2 regions of the Anaerostipes caccae L1-92 genome follow, and region 2 is predicted to be linked to the other one. Evidence: riboswitches for the same ligand, from Rfam matches in the RefSeq annotation. Region 2 holds a riboswitch; the other holds the start of a gene.
The links. Region 2 has a riboswitch for ZMP and ZTP ahead of ANCC_RS12655 (IMP cyclohydrolase). Riboswitches for the same ligand answer to the same signal wherever they lie in the genome.

Region 1 (9,120 bases), 690 kb from region 2:
CGCTGTTGTCCCGTCCGTGCATTGGGTTTGCACCAGGAGCAAGAGGCTCCCCTAATTTTCTTCCGTCCGGCGTGGAGCCCGTTTTCTTTCCATACATAACATTGGATGTGATGGTGAGTGCAGATAATGTATGGATGGCATTTCTGTAGATCGGATGTTTCTTTAATTCCTCAGAGAATAAAGTGACAGTGTTGACAGCCAGGTCGTCTGCCCGGTCATCGTCATTGCCGTATTTCGGGAAATCTCCTTCAGTCTCAAAATCTACAGCCACACCGTTTTCGTTGCGCACCGGTTTTACAGTGGCATATTTGATTGCTGATAACGAGTCTGCCGCGATGGAAAGACCTGCCACGCCGTATGCTGCGATACGCTCCATATTGGTATCGTGCAGTGCAAACTGGCTCGCCTCGTAGGCATATTTGTCATGCATATAATGAATGATATTTACGGTATCAACGTATAATTCTGCTACATAAGCGAGAACTTTTTTGTAGTTAGCCCAAACTTTTTCGTAGTCCAATACTTCATCGGTGATCGGCTCGATACCCGGAATGACTTCAATCCCCTTTTTCTCATCGATGCCGCCGTTGATAGCATACAGCAGGGACTTGGCAAGGTTGCAGCGGGCTCCGAACAGCTGGGTCTGCTTTCCGACTTTCATGGCAGACACACAGCAGGCAATGGCATAATCATCTCCGTAGATCGGTCTCATGACATCGTCATTTTCATACTGGATCGAATCTGTGTCAATGGAAACTTTGGAGCAGAACTTCTTGAAGTTGGCCGGAAGCTTTTCAGACCAAAGCACGGTCAGGTTCGGCTCCGGAGCTGTTCCCAAATTATACAGTGTATGGAGATAACGGAAGGAGGTCTTTGTCACAAGCGGTTTGCTGTTGATTCCGATACCGCCGATGGACTCTGTGATCCAGGTAGGATCTCCCCCGAATAATTCATCGTACTCCGGTGTCCTTAAATGTCTCACGAGACGGAGTTTGATAATAAACTGGTCGATCAGTTCCTGAGCGTCTTTCTCTGTCAGCACGCCGTTTTCCAGATCACGCTGAATATAAATATCAAGGAAAGTGGAAGTACGTCCAAGGGATGTAGCCGCACCGTTGTTTTCTTTTACACCGGCAAGATAAGCCATATAGACCGCCTGGACCGCCTCTTTGGCATTGGATGCAGGTTTAGAGATGTCCACTCCGTAGGAAGCAGCCATTTCTTTGATTGCTCCTAAAGCACGGATCTGCTCGGAGACTTCTTCTCTTGCACGGATGCGCTCTTCGCTCATCGGTCCGTCTAAGGCATCCAGATCGCGTTTCTTTTCTTCCACGAGATAATCGATGCCGTAGAGGGCAGCACGGCGGTAGTCACCGATCACACGTCCTCGTCCATAGGCATCCGGAAGCCCTGTCAGAAGACCGGCTGTCCTTGCAAGCCTTGTGCGCTGCGGATAGGCATCAAAGACACCTTCGTTGTGTGTCTTGCGGTATTCATTGAAGTGACGGTCTATTTCCGGATTCAGTTTGTATCCGTACTGTTCCAGAGAAGAATGGGCCATTCTCTTGCCGCCGTATAAGTTTACGATGCGCTTTAAAGGAGCATCTGTCTGAAGACCTACAATGATTTCATTTTCTTTGTCGATATATCCGGGTGCAAAGTTAGTGATGCCGGAAATAATATTGGTCTCTACATCCAAAACACCGCCTTTTTTTGTCTCTTCAGAAAGCAGTTCTTCGCATTTGTTCCACACTTTTTCTGTTTTTTCTGAAACACCTGCCAGGAAAGAGTCATCTCCTTCATATAATGTATAATTCTTCTGGATAAAGTCTCTTACGTTGGTTTCCTTTGTCCATTTTCCTTCTTTAAAGCCGTTCCATTCTTTTAACATTGTTTTCCTCCATATTGATCAAAATAGGTTTTCTGAAGTTGTTTGGTGCGTTCCTTGTCCATTGCCGGAACTCCTTTGAGCGGGTAAGAAAGATTCATTACCTCATATTTGTTGGTGCCGAGCAGATGATAGGGGAGAAGCTCTACCTTTTCTACGTTCGGTATGCGGTCTATGTATTCTTTTAATTCCTGCATGTGCTCTTTGCTGTCTGTAAGTCCCGGAACTACGACATGGCGTATCCATAGTTTCGTGCCGTTTCGTTCCAATGCCTTTAGAAATTCGATGAACCGCTCCATAGGCCTTCCTGTCATAGACTCGTAAGCCGGCCCGGTTATTTCCTTGAGATCTAAAAGTACCAGATCTGTGTATGAAAGAATTTCATCGTAATCTCCCTGACCAAAGCCTGCGGTATCAATGCACGTATGGATGCCTTCCTGTTTACAGAGTTTCAGAGTCTTAAGCAAAAACTCTGGCTGCATCAGGGGCTCTCCCCCCGAAAAGGTCACTCCGCCGTTCTGTTTAAAGTAGGGCTTGAAGCGGGAAATCCTTTTCACCAGCGCCTCCGGAGTCATCTCTTCGCCGCCCTGAAATTCCCAGGTGTCAGGGTTATGGCAGAATTTACACCGAAGGGCACAGCCCTGGAAAAAAACTACGCTGCGGATGCCCGGGCCGTCGACTAATCCCATGGATTCCATGGAATGGATGTGTCCAACAATCATAGGAACCTCCTGTAAAAATGTTGATTGGCTGCCTGGGATACGAGTATCAGCGGCTCGTGGAAAGCCGTAGACTTTCCTAATGGAATAAAAAAAGCCGCACGTCCAGGCAGGGTGCCCAGACGGTCGGCTAAAAATTCGTTGTCATACTTCCTGTGGTAAACTCCACTTGTCCGTCAGTCATATGACTTATGACTTTAAAATACTATACATCGCACCGCAATGTCAACCCCGTAATTGAAATATTGTTTGTGAAATTTTTAGCCGGTTTCATCGTAACGTGAGGTTTCCTGCTTGTCTACCGGGTATGTGATAAAAGTTTTCATGTTTAAAATTCAGAAAATCCGGGCATGTTCATAGTATGAAGAAAAAATCAATCATCTGGATGTTTTTCCTTGCCGCCGCGGTAATCTTTTCTGTGGTATGGGCAAAAGAGAAAGACGGCAGAGCGGATCAGAAAATAAAACAGGGAGTCGTGCGGTTCCACATACGGGCAAACAGTGACAGCAGGAAAGACCAGGCAGAAAAACTCCTGGTCAGGGACCAGGTAGTGGCATATCTGAAGCCGTATATGGAACAGGCCAACACAAAAGAAGATGCAAAGAGAATTCTTAACAGCCGGAAAAAGGAGATTGCCAAAGTGGCAAAGTCCACGCTGCAAAAGAGGGGAAAGGATCTGCCGGTCAAAGTCTATCTGACCAGAGAGAAGTTTCCCGAAAAGGACTATGGCAGCTATGTGTTTCCCGAGGGAACCTACGATGCGCTGAGAATCGATCTCGGAAATGCCAGTGGACATAACTGGTGGTGTGTCATGTTTCCGGACCTTTGCATTACGAAAGAAAGCGAAGCGGCAAAAGACAAAAAGACCAGAAAAAAACTGGAGCAGCAGGTAGGAAAAAAAGGAGTGGAGAAGCTGGAAAAGAAGAAAGAGAAGCTGCCCTGGTTTTTGAAATGGCTGGAGTAATCAGGTAATATTTACTAAAAATCAGACATAAAAATTAACTAATTTATTCGTTGAAATTTGTTGCAAAAGAGGGTATAATAAAGTTACAAAAGTTTTAAAAATTTATAACAGTACAATTTATTTCCAACACGGCTGAGACGGGCAGAAAGTGAAGGAGATGGTATGGATGAAAAAGATTTCAAAGAGGCATACGGTCTGGGAGATTAATTATTTTTATAGGTCTCTGCTGCTCATAACAGCAGGGATTCTGATGATTTTGGTCTTCCTGCTGCTCCTCCGGTAACTGCAGACGATTACATATCAATAAAGAGGGAATTTTACAGGATAATTCTGTGAAATTCCCTCTTTCATTTTTCTTTGAACAAAGCAAAAGACATAAATTGTGCATCATCCGGGAACTATAAACAAATGATGGAACAGACACAACTTTTATGCTGTCCAAAACGTCTAATGATTAAATACAGATGTAAGGAGAACCTACGAATGAAGAGAAAAATAAGAAAAGACAAACTAAAAGAAATGAAGGACTTTTACCGTTCAGTCCTGCTGATTTCACTTGGCATTACTATGATCCTGATCTTCCAGGCAATGCTCATGTAGAAAAAAATAAAGACACGCCGCTAAAGCGTGTCTTACAGTATGTTTGGACTTTTTAATCCTCAGGCAAAGGTTTCTTAGCAGAGATCATCAGCAGTTTTTTCAGCTTATGTACACGAAACTTTGTGAGCCCCGCTGCCTTGAACATGCCAAGGATCTCATGGGTGGATGGCCGCTTCACCTTGCAGGAAGGAAGAAGCTTGTCCGCCACGTTGCCGGTGATCCTGATCACTTCAGGGAATGCAACGACACCGATGTAAAGCCTTCCGCCAGGAGTCAGGAGATCGGCCGCTTTCTGGATGAACTCCGCCTGATTGGGGAAGTGATGGAATGCGCTGCACACAGTTATGATGCGGAATGTATTGTCCTCAAAATCCAGATCATCACTGCTGCCTACCTGAAAATGCAGGTCAGGATAATCTTCACTGGCCCGGCGGATCATTTCTCCGGAGATGTCGACTCCATACCCTTCAGCATCTCTCCAGCGTGTGAGTCCGGCGAGCAGTGCTCCGGTCCCGCATCCCACATCCAGAATTTTATCATTGTCTCGGACACAGATCTTCTTGATCATCTCCTGCTCCAGAGAAGCCGCCATCCTGCCGCTGATGGTCTTTTCATACTTTTCAGCCTTTTTATCGTAAATTTTTGCAGAACGTTCTTTTACATTTTTCATAGGTACGTCCTCTCTTTCTTCATTTTACTCTATTATTCTTTACAATGATTATATCAGATAAACGAAAACATCCGCAACAGATAAACCCAAAATGTGAGACTGACAGATGAAAGTACGGTTGCGGCCACCACGATGCTGGAAGTCAGCACATGATCGTTGTCCATGGCCTTCGCCATTACATAGCAGCTCACGGTAGTCGGCGAGCCGAGCATGATCAGGATTGCGATCAGTCCTTCGTTCCGGAAACCGAAAAAAACGGCCAAGGGAAGAAAGATGAGCGGCAGTATAAAAAGTTTGATGACTGCGGCGGCCATCGTAGGTCGGATTTTCTTCAGAGCCTTTGCGCCTTCAAAACCTGCGCCGACACAGAGCAGCGCCACCGGCGTCGCCGTAACGGAAAGCTGATTTAGGCATTTATCGATGACCGGAGGAAAATCCACAGCCAGATAGGAAAACGGAAGTCCAGCAAGGATTCCCAGGATGATCGGGTTTTTTGCGATATTGATCAGGGCAGATTTGATACTGCCTGTGCCGGAACCCGGTCCCCTGACGGTCAGGACGATAACAGAAAAAATATTATACAAAGGCACGCTGGCAACGATCATCAGCGGTCCCATAGTGGAGTGTCCGTAAATATTCTCAATGAAGGCGATTCCCAGGATGGCGGCACTGCCCCGGAAAGAGGCCTGGACAAACGCTCCGGTCATGGATTTATCTTTTAAGAAAATTTCTGCAAGGATCCAGATGCCGGAAAACATCAGAGTGGTGACGATCATGCAGAACAGAAAGTATTTAAGATCAAAGGCCTGTTTCAACGGGGCGCCGGAAATATCCCGGAACAAAAGGGCCGGGAGAGCTGCGTTAAAGACAAATTTATTGGCCGTGTTTACAAAGTTTTCATTAAACCATCCCTTTTCCTTCAGAAACCATCCGAGAAAGATCATAAAAAAGATAGGGACTGTCGAATTTAAGCTGAAAATAAAATCATTCATAAGTATCCTCCGGGGGAGATTATAGCAAATAAAAAAGAACAATTCAAACATGCCAATTTTTCTTGCTAAATCCAAATTGAGGTGATATAGTACCCTTGGATGGTATTCCTTAGAGAAATCATACCAGTGAACGAATCTTATAAAGGACATCACCTCAGGAAAGCAGGTGATTATTCCGTATGAAAGCAGGGTTTATCGGGGCAGGCAAAGCAGGCTGTTCCCTTGGCAGGTATTTCGTACATTACGGCATCCCTCTGGCAGGGTATGCCAGCCGCAGCATGGCTTCAGCCCAGGCGGCGGCAGACGCAGCACACACACAAAGTTTTGATTCATTTGACAAATTATTATCAATGTGTGATGTTCTTTTCATTACGGCTCCTGACGGCCAGATCAAAGGCGTGTGGGAGCAGATCAGAGCTTTCCCGGTCCGGGGAAAGTTTATCTGTCACTGCAGCGGTTCCTTAAGTTCCGCTATTTTCTCTGAAATAACCGAAGCAGGGGCTTACGGCTATTCTATCCATCCAATGTTTCCATTTAACAGTAAAAAAACTTCATATGAGGATCTTTCCAAAGCCTTGTTTACCCTTGAAGGTGACAGGGAGCACAGAGATCAGATGCTCTCATTTTTAAGTGTTCTGCCCAACCCGGTCGTGGAGATCGGGGCAGAGGATAAGGTCCGCTACCATGCGGCGGCTGTCATGGCGTCCAACCAGATGGCGGCGCTGATGAACCGGGCTTTAAGAATTCTTGAAAGCTGCGGGTTCAGCGGGCAGGACGGCCTTACGGCACTTGCTCCGCTTGTTCGGACGAATCTTGAAAATATTCTTCGTTCGGGACCGAAAGAAGCTCTGACAGGACCGGTGGAGCGAAATGATGCAGCTACTGTGGAAAAGCATTTACGTGCTCTTTCCGGAGAAGAGAAGGAGATCTACCTTCCTCTGTGCAGGGAGCTGATAAGGATTGCAGAAAGTAAATATCCGATGAGAAGCTATGAACATATGGAGAGAATATTGGAGGAAGAACATTGAAGAACACAGTAAGTACATTTCAGAAGATGAAAGAAAACGGAGAAAAGATCTCCATGCTCACGGCTTATGACTATTCTACAGCCAAACTGTTTGATGAAGCCGGCATTCATTCAATTCTCGTGGGAGATTCCCTGGGGATGGTTATGCTAGGTTATGACACGACGATCCCGGTGACTGTGGAGGATATGATCCACCACGGCGCTGCAGTTGTGAGGGGAGCAAAGAATGCGCTTGTCGTAGTGGATATGCCGTTTATGTCCTACCAGACGTCTGTATACGATGCGGTGGTCAATGCCGGAAGGATCATGAAAGAGACAGAGGCCACGGCAGTCAAACTGGAAGGCGGAAAGGATGTGTGTCCGCATATTGAGGCCATCGTCAAAGCTTCCATCCCGGTTGTGGCCCACATCGGCCTCACGCCCCAGTCTGTCAATGCCTTTGGGGGATTTAAAGTGCAGGGCAAGAGCGAGGAAGCGGCGAAAAAGCTTTTGGAGGATGCCCTGGCAGTGGAAGCAGCCGGTGCATTTGCGGTCGTATTGGAATGTGTTCCCGCAAAACTTGCAAAGCTTATTTCTGAGAAACTCCGTATTCCGGCCATCGGCATCGGCGCAGGAGCAGACTGTGACGGTCAGGTCCTCGTTTACCAGGATATGCTGAATATGTACGGGGATTTTGTGCCGAAGTTTGTAAAGCAGTTCGGAAACGCAGGCCCGGTCATGAAAGAGGCGGTGCAGGAATATGTCAAGGCGGTAGGAGAAGGGACATTTCCGGAAGAACAGCACACATTTGCCATCAATGATGATATTATAGAGAAGTTGTATTAAGGAGAGGATCATGATAATTGTCAGTACAGTAGAGGAAGTCAGGAAACAGATAAAAGAGTGGAAGATGCAGGGGCAGAGCATCGGATTCGTGCCGACTATGGGATATCTCCATGAAGGGCATAAAAGTCTGATAGACTGTGCACGGAAAGAAAACGACAGAGTCGTCGTGAGTATTTTTGTAAATCCGATGCAGTTCGGTCCGGCGGAGGATCTGGCCGATTATCCGAGAGATCTGGAACATGATACACAGATCTGTGAGAGTGCAGGGACAGATCTGATCTTTCATCCGGAACCGGAGGAAATGTATGACGGTGACTTCTGCTCTTTCGTTGATATGAGCGTTTTGACGGAAGGGCTCTGTGGGAAAACAAGGCCGGTGCATTTCCGGGGAGTCTGCACGGTTGTCACGAAACTTTTCAATATTGTAACTCCGGACAGAGCCTATTTTGGGCAGAAGGACGGCCAGCAGCTGGCGGTGATCAGGCGCATGGTGAGAGACCTGAATATGGATATCTGTATTGTGGGCTGTCCGATTGTAAGAGAAGAAGACGGGCTCGCCAAGAGTTCCAGAAATACATATCTCTCACCGGAGGAGAGAAAGGCCGCGCTGGTTCTGAGTCAGGCGGTGCGGCTCGGCGCGGAGCTTGCCAAGACCGAAAAGGATGCCAAAAAGGTTGTTTTGGCCATGAAGGATAAGATACAGACAGAACCGCTGGCAAGGATTGATTATGTTGAGGCGGTGGACGCTCTGTCCATGCAGCCGGTGAAGACCCTGGAAGGCGGCTGTATGCTGGCGATGGCAGTTTATATCGGTAAAACAAGGCTGATTGATAATGTGTTAGTGTAAGGAGACGGACGATGAAGCTTACAATGTTAAAAGGAAAAATTCACAGGGCAACCGTAAGACAGGCGGAGCTGGACTATGTGGGAAGTATTACGGTGGACCCCGAACTTATGGAGGCGGCAGGCATTCTGGAATATGAAAAGGTGGCCATTGTTGACATCAACAACGGCAGCAGGTTTGAGACATATACCATTGCCGGAGAGCCGGGGAGCGGCATGATCTGTTTAAACGGGGCGGCGGCACGCTGTGTATCCCAGGGAGACAAGATCATCATAATGTGTTATGCTGAAATGACACCAAAAGAGGCAGAAGAACACAAGCCAAAAGTTGTGTTTGTAGATGACAATAACAAGATCACCCGCCTGACCAGCTATGAAAAACATGGCCGGCTGGAGGATATGTAGGAGAAGACTATGCTGAGTGGAAAAACAATCGTCCTGGGTGTCACGGGAAGCGTGGCGGCCTATAAGATGGCGAACATGGCGAGCATGCTCATAAAAAGGGGATGTGAAGTCCATGTGATCATGACAGAAAATGCAACCAACTTTATCAATCCCATTGCATTTGAATCACTGACCAATACAAAATGTC
Region 2 (9,120 bases):
CGCCATCCAATGCTTCCAACAAAACGGTGACATGGACCAGTTCCAATAAAAAAGTGGCAGCTGTTTCTTCCAGGGGAAAGATCACTGCAAAGGGCGTGGGGAAAGCAACGATCACAGCGAAGACATCCAACGGGAAAAAGGCAGTCTGCAAGGTTACGGTACGGCCCAGGACGAACAAAATTAAAAAGCTTAAAAAATCGGGAAGGAAAAGCATTAAGGTTACCTGGTCAAAAGTTAGCGGTACTACAAAATATCAGATTTATATGTCAAAAAAGAAATCTTCCGGATATAAAAGGGTAAAAACTGCATCAGCTAAAACATTCAGTTTTACCAAAAAAGGACTGAAGAGAGGCAAACGTTACTATTTTAAAATACGTTCTTATAAAACAGTTGGAAAAACCAAGTATTACAGCAGCTACAGTCCAATCAAATCAATAAAAAGATAGGAATAAAAAGCAATAAAAAAGATCCTGAACAGGATCTTTTTTATTGCTTTTGAATATCGAAACTAAAGAATGATTTATTTAATGGTGACGGTGTTATCGTATCTCTGATAAGTATAGTTTTTAGATTTATATTTGTAGATAATCGTCAGGCGGTCCGGGCTGATGTATAAATACTGGACTTTACTAAAGTCAATGTCACTTCCCAAATAATGCATGAAGGAATCCTTAAAATCGGTATCTATGGTGGTACCCTGCTCATGGCTCCAGCCGGCTCCCGAAGAATAGATTACTTCACCATTTTTACTGTTGTTGTCAGCATAAACCTCCGCATAGGCAGAAGTAGCAGCGTTTGCGATCAGCTTTAAATCCGCATGGGCCGAGCGTTTGTTGGCTCTGTCTATGTACCCGGTCAGAGTCGGCACCAGCAAAGCGATCAGGATCGCCAGAATAACCAGCACGACGATTAATTCAACTAAAGTAAATCCTTTTTTGTTCCCTCTTAAACGATTCATATAAACCCCATCCTTTGTCGTTTGTTTTTTTTAATTATATCACAGGAGAATGAAAATTTATACCCACAGGCGGACAACTTGTGATATAATAGTCCTACAAATGTAGGATTATCGAAAGGGGACAGGGATGAAGAAAAGTTTTTTAAGAGCGGCAAAGAAAGTTTTCGCGGTACTTTTGACTGTCAGTTTGATGTCGGCTGCACTGCCGGTACTCGTAAACGGTAACCAATCAGAACCTAAACAGAAGGAAGGACAGGGAGCAGAGAACAGCTGGCGTTACAAAAACGGTACACCGATCTATCCCGGACAGTCTTTCAGCAGAGCTTCAAAACCATATTCAAATGCCTGGAATAAAGTCAACGGCATGTTTGTCAATGATCTGGGGAATCCGATTCCGGGCGCAGTGAAAAAGGGGATAGATGTCAGTCAGCATCAGGGAAAGATTGACTGGGAGATGGTGAAAGCATCAGGGATTGATTTTGCTGTTATCCGGTGCGCAAACAGCACATATGACGAAGATACTCAGTGGCAATATAATGTAAAAGAGTGTGAACGATTGGGTATTCCATATGGAGTATATATCTTTTCTCAGGCAAAAAACACGGCTCAAGCTCAGGCAGAAGCAAGATTTACTTTAAAATTATTAACCGGACATAAACCGAATTATCCTATATACATGGATCTGGAAGCTAATTCGATCAGTAATCTGTCAAAGAATCAATATAGTAAAAATGCAGAGGCATTTAAGGCTGTTTTAAAGACAGCCGGATATTCTAACATAGGTATTTACGCTAATACAAGCTGGTGGAAAGAAAAATTGACAAGTTCTGCATTTAATAAATATTCCAAGTGGGTTGCCCAGTGGGCAAGCAAATGCACTTATACAGGCAGCTATCAGATGTGGCAGTGCACCGACAGAGGCATAGTCAGCGGCATCAGAGGAAATGTGGATATAAACTTTCTGATCAGCAGCATTCCGGCAAAAAACATCAAACTGAATAAAAAATCCCTGTCGCTGAAGAAAGGTTCCTCCTATACACTGAGAAGTTACATAGAACCTAGGAACTCATATCCTTCAGTTCAGTGGTCCAGCTCCAGTTCGTCTGTGGCATCGGTCAGTTCGTCAGGCAAAGTGACGGCGAAAAAGGTAGGGACAGCGGTTATCACCGGAAGAACAGGAAACGGAAAAAAGGCTTCCTGCAAAATTACGGTGATCCCAAAGACGAATAAAATAAAGAAGCTGAAGAAGAGCGGATCAAAGGGGATTAAAATAAGCTGGTCAAAAATTTCCGGCGTGTCTAAATATCAGATTTACATGTCCAGGAAAAAGTCTTCCGGTTTTAAAAGGATAGCAACTGTATCTGCAAAAAAAGCATCTTACACAAAAGGCAAGTTAAAAAAGAAAAAAAGGTACTATTTTAAAGTCAGATCGTATCAGACTGTAAAGAAAAAGAAAATTTACAGTAAATTTTCTAAAGTAAAATCTCTTAAGCGGTGATCTAAAGATATTCCTCTTGTAAAAGTGGCTTCTTTAGTGTAGATTAGCCTTACAGTCATTAAACATCAGGAGGATAAAGATATGATTATTGCATTGATCGCACATGACAAGAAAAAAGACGAGATGGTGGAATTTGCAAAGAAGCATAAAGAAACATTAGCAAAATATGACTTGGTCGCAACCGGTACAACCGGAAAACGGGTAGAGGAAGCCACAGGACTTCCGGTGAAGAAATATTTGTCAGGACCGTATGGAGGAGACCAGCAGCTGGGAGGCAGAATTGCAGAGGGAAAGATCGGACTGGTTGTTTTTTTCCGGGACCCACTGACTGCACAGCCCCATGAGCCGGACGTGTCTGCACTGCTTCGTGTCTGTGATGTGCACAAGGTACCGGCAGTCACCAACACTGCGGCGGCAGAACTGATGATTCAAATGTTTTAAACTGTCAGGACTGAGTATTTTGACTTGAAAAATGACAGATCATAGTGTATATTTATTTTGAAAGCTGTGCGACTGGCGGATAGTGGAGAAACCACGGGGAGCACGGCAGCAGAAATGCCGGCCGCCTGGGCAACTTTTATTTAGTGTGCCCAGGCGGCTTATTTTTACATAAAAAAGGTCTGCGAACCTTTCGTATGGAATAAAAATCTCTCTGCGAAGCTGCACACAGATACAAAAGGAGGATACAGGACAATGAAGATGTTGTCATTAGAAAACGAGTTAAAAGGGAATTCATACCCTGGAAGAGGAATTGTGATCGGGAAGTCACCAAACGGGGCCTATGCAGTGACTGCATATTTTATCATGGGAAGAAGCGAAAACAGCAGAAACCGTGTGTTTATTGAGGACGGAAAAGGTATCCGGACACAGGCTTTTGATCCGTCAAAGCTGAGTGATCCGAGCCTTATCATCTATGCTCCGGTCAAGGTATTAGGAAATAAAACAATCGTGACCAACGGAGACCAGACGGATACGATCTACGAGCTCATGGATAAACAGCAGACATTTGAACAGGCATTGAGGACGAGAGAGTTTGAGCCGGATGCACCGAATTATACTCCGCGTATTTCAGGCATTATGCATGTGGAAAACGGAACCTACAACTATGCAATGTCTATTTTAAAGAGCAATAACGGTAATCCGGATGCATGTAACCGGTATACATTTGCCTATGAGAATCCGGTAAGCGGGGAGGGACATTTCATTCATACCTATATGCAGGACGGAGATCCGCTTCCGAGTTTTGAGGGAGAGCCTAAATTAATCGGCTTAGACGATGATATTGATGCGTTTACAAGCCGTGTGTGGGAAAGCCTGAATGAAGACAACAAAGTATCTCTGTTTGTGCGCTACATTGATATCAAAACAGGAGAATATGAAACAAGGATCGTGAACAAGAATCAATAGGAGGAGACCATGAAGGAATTAGAATTAAAATACGGATGCAATCCGAATCAGAAGCCGTCAAGAATTTACATGGAAGACGGTGAACTGCCGATCAAAGTGTTAAGCGGCAAACCGGGATATATTAATTTTCTAGATGCATTAAACGGATGGCAGCTGGTGAAGGAACTAAAAAAAGCGACCGGGCTTCCGGCGGCAGCTTCCTTTAAGCACGTCTCTCCTGCAGGCGCTGCGGTAGGGCTTCCGATGACTGATGTGGAAAAGAAGATTTACTGGGTAGATGACATGGATATGGAATTTACTCCTCTTGCCAATGCATATGCCAGGGCGAGGGGGGCTGACCGTATGTCTTCCTTCGGAGATTTCATTTCACTTTCCGATGTGTGTGATGCGGCAACAGCCAAAATTATAAAAAGAGAGGTGTCTGACGGGGTTATCGCACCGGGATATGACGCAGACGCTCTTGAAATTTTAAAAGAAAAGAAAAAAGGAAACTATAACGTGATCGAGATTGATCCGGATTATGTGCCGGCTCCGGTAGAGCGCAAGGAAGTGTTCGGTGTTACTTTTGAGCAGGGCAGAAATGAACTGAACATTGACAAGGATTTCTTTAACGATATCGTGACAGAGAATAAGGAACTGCCTGACTCTGCTAAAATTGACCTGGCGATTGCAATGATCACATTAAAGTATACCCAGTCTAATTCCGTATGCTACGCAAAGGGCGGACAGGCCATCGGCATCGGTGCGGGACAGCAGTCCAGAATCCACTGTACCCGTCTGGCAGGACAGAAAGCGGACAACTGGTATCTGCGCCAGGCTCCGAAAGTCATGGGACTTGAGTTCGTGGACGGTATCCGACGTGCGGACCGTGACAATGCCATTGACTTGTATATCGGAGACGACTATATGGATGTTTTAGCCGACGGGGCTTGGGAAAATATCTTTAAAGTAAAACCGGAAGTGTTTACGAGAGAAGAAAAGCGTGAATGGCTGGATCAGATGACGGGTGTGGCATTGGGATCAGATGCGTTTTTCCCGTTTGGCGATAATATCGAAAGGGCACACAAAAGCGGCGTTTCTTATGTGGCTGAGCCGGGAGGCTCCATCAGAGATGACCATGTCATTGCCACATGCAATAAATATAACATGGTGATGTGTTTTACGGGAATCCGTTTATTCCATCATTAGAAGATATAAGAAGGAGAGAAATCAAGCAGGTTTCTCTCCTTCTGTATTATAGGGTCTGGCAGTAAATATGAATGGCCTTTGAGACGAAGCGGGCGGTTCCCTCTCCGCCGGCACGGTCTATAGACTCTTTCATCCTGTCATCACAGACGTACATTTCGCCCAGAGAGGCCAGAATATCGTCTGTACAGGTATAATATTGATCCGTAATAGACTGTTTGAGGAGCTCAACCTGGTGCATCACCGGTTCGGAGGCCGGGTCTTCGTTTATGAGACGGCCAAATTCCGCAAAGTTTGCCATAAACTTGGTATTCATGACCTTCCAGTCCTCCTCTGTATAAGTTTTTGCTTTCTGCTCATATTCACGGAAAGCATCGGTACCGCCCCAGCTTTTTCTGGCCTCGGATTTATAGCTTTCCAGCGTTTCTTTGTTCAATGTCTGATAATTCAATGATTCCACTCCTAACTTTTGAATTCCAAGAGCGAAGTCGATCAGATGTTCCAGCCGGTCCTTTTTAAGCCTCAAAAGCTGTATCTGCTGATCTAATGCTTTTTGGCGGTCAAAATCCGGACGGTCCAGGATCTCTCTGATGTCCTTTAAAGAGAATTCAAGTTCCCGGAACAGTAAAATATGTTGAAGGCGTTCCAAAGCTTTGGTGCCGTACAGCCGGTAGCCAGCCTCCGTGACACGGTCGGGACATAAAAGTCCGATCTCGTCATAATAGTGGAGAGTGCGCACACTGATACCGGTTAATCTGCTTACTTCTCTTACTGTTTTCATCTTGGTCTCCTCCTCCTGGTAAGTACAGAATAGCCTATCACGCTGCGTGAGAGTCAAGAGATAAAATAGATTAAAGGAATTCTGTCATGTGTTTGCGGTACCAGAGCGGCATCATGGTTCTCTGACAGCGGGGATTTTTTCTGGCTTCTACACCGATCGTCTCAAAAAATACTTTCCAGAGATCTGTGTAAAGATCAGAAATCTCAGAGGTCTTCAGACGGTTTAATTCATCCTCTGAGAGGGTGGTCATATAGTAATCATGATCACAGGGATGAACGACGGCAGTTTTCCGGTTATCGTCGATGATCATCCAGTTCTCTGAGGGCATGCGGTCCGTAAACTGGGGAGCCAGGATGGTCAGGACATCACACTTGGGTTCAATATGGGAGATAAGAACATGATCTATTTCGAAAAAACGCAGAAACTCCCGGAATAAGTGAGCTTCATTCATAACTTTACGGTCCAGTTCAAACAGATTCATCACAGCAGGCTCCTGCAGCATATTGACAACGGAAGGCCCATAGTGAAACCCATAGATCAGGAACCGGTAGATGATATCCAGTTTTTCTTCCTGAAAAGACATAGCAGCGCGGTATACCATCTGATAGGCACGAAAAGAGATCTTTTTTTGGATGGAACGGATGACACTGGCGGTCTGATCGGGATCGTGATCTACATGGCGGTAATCACAGAACAGTTCCAGATTCCCTATGGGTTCAGTTTTTAATTGGATGTTTTTGTGGCCTAAGCGGGATGCCCAGGCAGTGTATATACAGGACATCATATCCTCAAACGTATCTTTGCAGGTGAAAATGGTCATGCGTTTTCTCCATTATTTTCAGTCGGCCGTTTTTCAGGCAAATATTAAAACTGTTACTGTTTTTTATATTTGTCCGCTCAGAGACTTGCAGGTATCTTCGGCTGAGGGGGCCGATACAAAATTCTTATCGTCAAACAGGGACAGCTGTTCATAGGTCTGGGGATGATCAATCTCCCAGGACTTTTTGTAATCCTCTCCGATCAGCTGACGGGTGATGAAGTTCTCCTCGATCGGGATATGAAACATCATCTTTCCGTTACAGGTTATAAAATACTTGGCCCGTTTCAGGACGATCCCCATCTTTTTCAGGTTTTCAAATGTCAGGGAGCGCTGTCGGCGGCTCTTGACAATACGGTAGGCGGATTTGGTGCCGATGCCGGGAACTCTCAGAAGATCTGCGTAGCTGGCGCGGTTGATCTCCACAGGGAAAAGCTCCAGGTGCCGCAGTGCCCAGTCGCACTTGGGGTCCAGCATGATATTGAAGTTGGGCCTGTCAGTACTCAGCAGTTCCTCTGCATGAAAGCCGTAAAACCTCAGCAGCCAGTCGGCCTGATAGAGACGATGTTCCCTTAACAGAGGAGGGGCGGTATCCAGGGAGGGAAGGCGGGAATCTTCATTGAGCGGGACATAGGCTGAGAAGAAGACACGTTTCAGATCAAACTTCTGGTACAGCTGCTGAGTGACAGAAAGAAGCTGAAGATCATTCTCTGCGGTAGCTCCAACGATCATCTGAGTGCTCTGCCCGGCGGGGACAAAGGGTGCATTCTTGTCCTTAGCGGGCGGGAGGAAAGAGTTTGATGCCAGCTGTCTGTGCTCCCCGATGCGGCCGGATCGGACATCATCGAAGATCGTGTGCTTTAGACTGCGGTTGCCGCCGAAGCGTTCCATCATAGGGTCCTTGCCGATGGACAGCCGGTGATCTGCGATGCCGGAACGGATCTGTTCCATGGGTTTTAAGATCGTTTTCTGTGTCTTGTGAGGGGCCAGATCCTTCAGTCCTTCCGGTGTGGGCAGTTCCAGATTAATGCTGACGCGGTCCGCGAGATATCCGATGGATTCCAGAAGTTCTTCCGGCGCTCCGGGAATGGCTTTCACATGGATATAGCCGTTGAAATGATACTGATTTCTTAACATAGACAGTGTCCGGCACATGAGTTCCATCGTATAGGAAGGACTCTTTACCACACCGGAACTTAGAAACAGCCCTTCGATATAGTTTCGGCGGTAGAACTCGATGACTAAGCGGCAGACTTCTTCCGGGGTGAACGTAGTGCGCACCCGGTCATTGGACGAGCGGTTTAAGCAGTACCTGCAGTCGTAGATACATTCATTACTTTGAAGTATCTTTAAAAGGGAGACACAGCGGCCGTCGGATGCAAAGCTGTGGCAGATGCCTGCAGCCACTCCGTTGCCCAGTTTTCCCTTTTCACCTCTGCGGTCGGCTCCACTGGACGTGCAGGCTACGTCGTACTTGGCTGCGTCTGCTAGAATTGTTAGCTTCTCCTGCAATGACAGGGAAGGACTGATAGTTTCCATAATCCACCTCACAATATCGAATGTTTGTTCTCTTATTCTAGCATAGTGCCATATAAAAAGCAAGGAGGAAAAGAACAAAAGTTCGGGTGAAAAGAAGTTGCGGCAATGTATTGGTAAATGGTATTATTATACTTAACGGAAAAACAATTCAGAAGGATGAGGGTTTGTATGAATCAAAAAAATAAAACGAAGCTCGGCAAGGCAGCGTTGTTCGGTTCTGCACTGATATGGGGCAGTTCCTTTTTTATTATGAAAAATACCATTGCCAATGTCCCGGAAAATTTTCTGCTTGGGACAAGATTTTTAGCAGGGGCATTGCTCTTGTGTATCTTTTTTCATAAGAGACTGGGGAAAATAGATAAAAGTTACTTTAAGACAGGATTTGTGCTGGGAGGATTTTGGTTCTGGGCTTACTGGTTCCAGACCGAAGGACTGTATCACACGACGCCCGGAAAGAATGCATTTTTAACGGCGATCTACTGTGTGGCAGTCCCTTTTGTCACATGGATATGGCAAAAGAAGAAGCCTACAAAGCAAAACTTCCTGGCCGCATTGATCTGCATTACGGGTATTGGACTGATTTCACTGGATGGGAACCTTAGTATAGGAATCGGTGATGGATTGACTCTGGTGGGAGGCCTTTTATTTTCCCTTCATATTGCCTATCTTGGCATGAAAAGCGGTCAGAAAGATCCGGTGCTGCTGACGATCGTGCAATTTTTATTTGCTGGACTCTGGGGTGCAGGGATTTCTGTATTTACCGAAGACATCAGTGCTATCCACTGGACGGTCGGACAGGCAGGAAGCCTGGCCTATCTGGTGATCATGTGTACGGCTGTGGCTGTTACCTTTCAGAGTATAGGGCAGAGCCGGGTGAGTTCATCTTCCGCATCTCTGATCCTGAGTCTGGAGTCCGTGTTCGGTGTGCTTTTCAG

Region 1: it holds a riboswitch for ZMP and ZTP, as region 2 does, so the genes downstream of both, pflA (pyruvate formate-lyase-activating protein) here and ANCC_RS12655 (IMP cyclohydrolase) in region 2, are expected to answer to the same signal.

The regions. Positions count from the first base shown of each region.
Region 1 covers NZ_AP023027.1:3,279,622-3,288,741, reverse strand. The annotation lists gene pflB (formate C-acetyltransferase) at 1-1,891, opposite strand, end outside; gene pflA (pyruvate formate-lyase-activating protein) at 1,885-2,610, opposite strand; ZMP/ZTP riboswitch at 2,717-2,801, opposite strand; gene spoIIR (stage II sporulation protein R) at 2,969-3,571, shown strand; gene ANCC_RS16120 (class I SAM-dependent methyltransferase) at 4,224-4,841, opposite strand; gene ANCC_RS16115 (AEC family transporter) at 4,895-5,833, opposite strand; gene ANCC_RS16110 (Rossmann-like and DUF2520 domain-containing protein) at 6,013-6,861, shown strand; gene panB (3-methyl-2-oxobutanoate hydroxymethyltransferase) at 6,858-7,685, shown strand; gene panC (pantoate--beta-alanine ligase) at 7,696-8,532, shown strand; gene panD (aspartate 1-decarboxylase) at 8,544-8,933, shown strand; gene coaBC (bifunctional phosphopantothenoylcysteine decarboxylase/phosphopantothenate--cysteine ligase CoaBC) at 8,943-9,120, shown strand, end outside.
Region 2 covers NZ_AP023027.1:2,584,790-2,593,909, reverse strand. The annotation lists gene ANCC_RS12675 (GH25 family lysozyme) at 1-446, shown strand, start outside; gene ANCC_RS12670 (type II secretion system protein) at 521-958, opposite strand; gene ANCC_RS12665 (GH25 family lysozyme) at 1,086-2,456, shown strand; gene mgsA (methylglyoxal synthase) at 2,538-2,897, shown strand; ZMP/ZTP riboswitch at 2,956-3,035, shown strand; gene ANCC_RS12655 (IMP cyclohydrolase) at 3,150-3,863, shown strand; gene ANCC_RS12650 (phosphoribosylaminoimidazolecarboxamide formyltransferase) at 3,873-5,051, shown strand; gene ANCC_RS12645 (MerR family transcriptional regulator) at 5,098-5,829, opposite strand; gene ANCC_RS12640 (TIGR03915 family putative DNA repair protein) at 5,900-6,649, opposite strand; gene ANCC_RS12635 (putative DNA modification/repair radical SAM protein) at 6,713-8,185, opposite strand; gene ANCC_RS12630 (DMT family transporter) at 8,354-9,120, shown strand, end outside.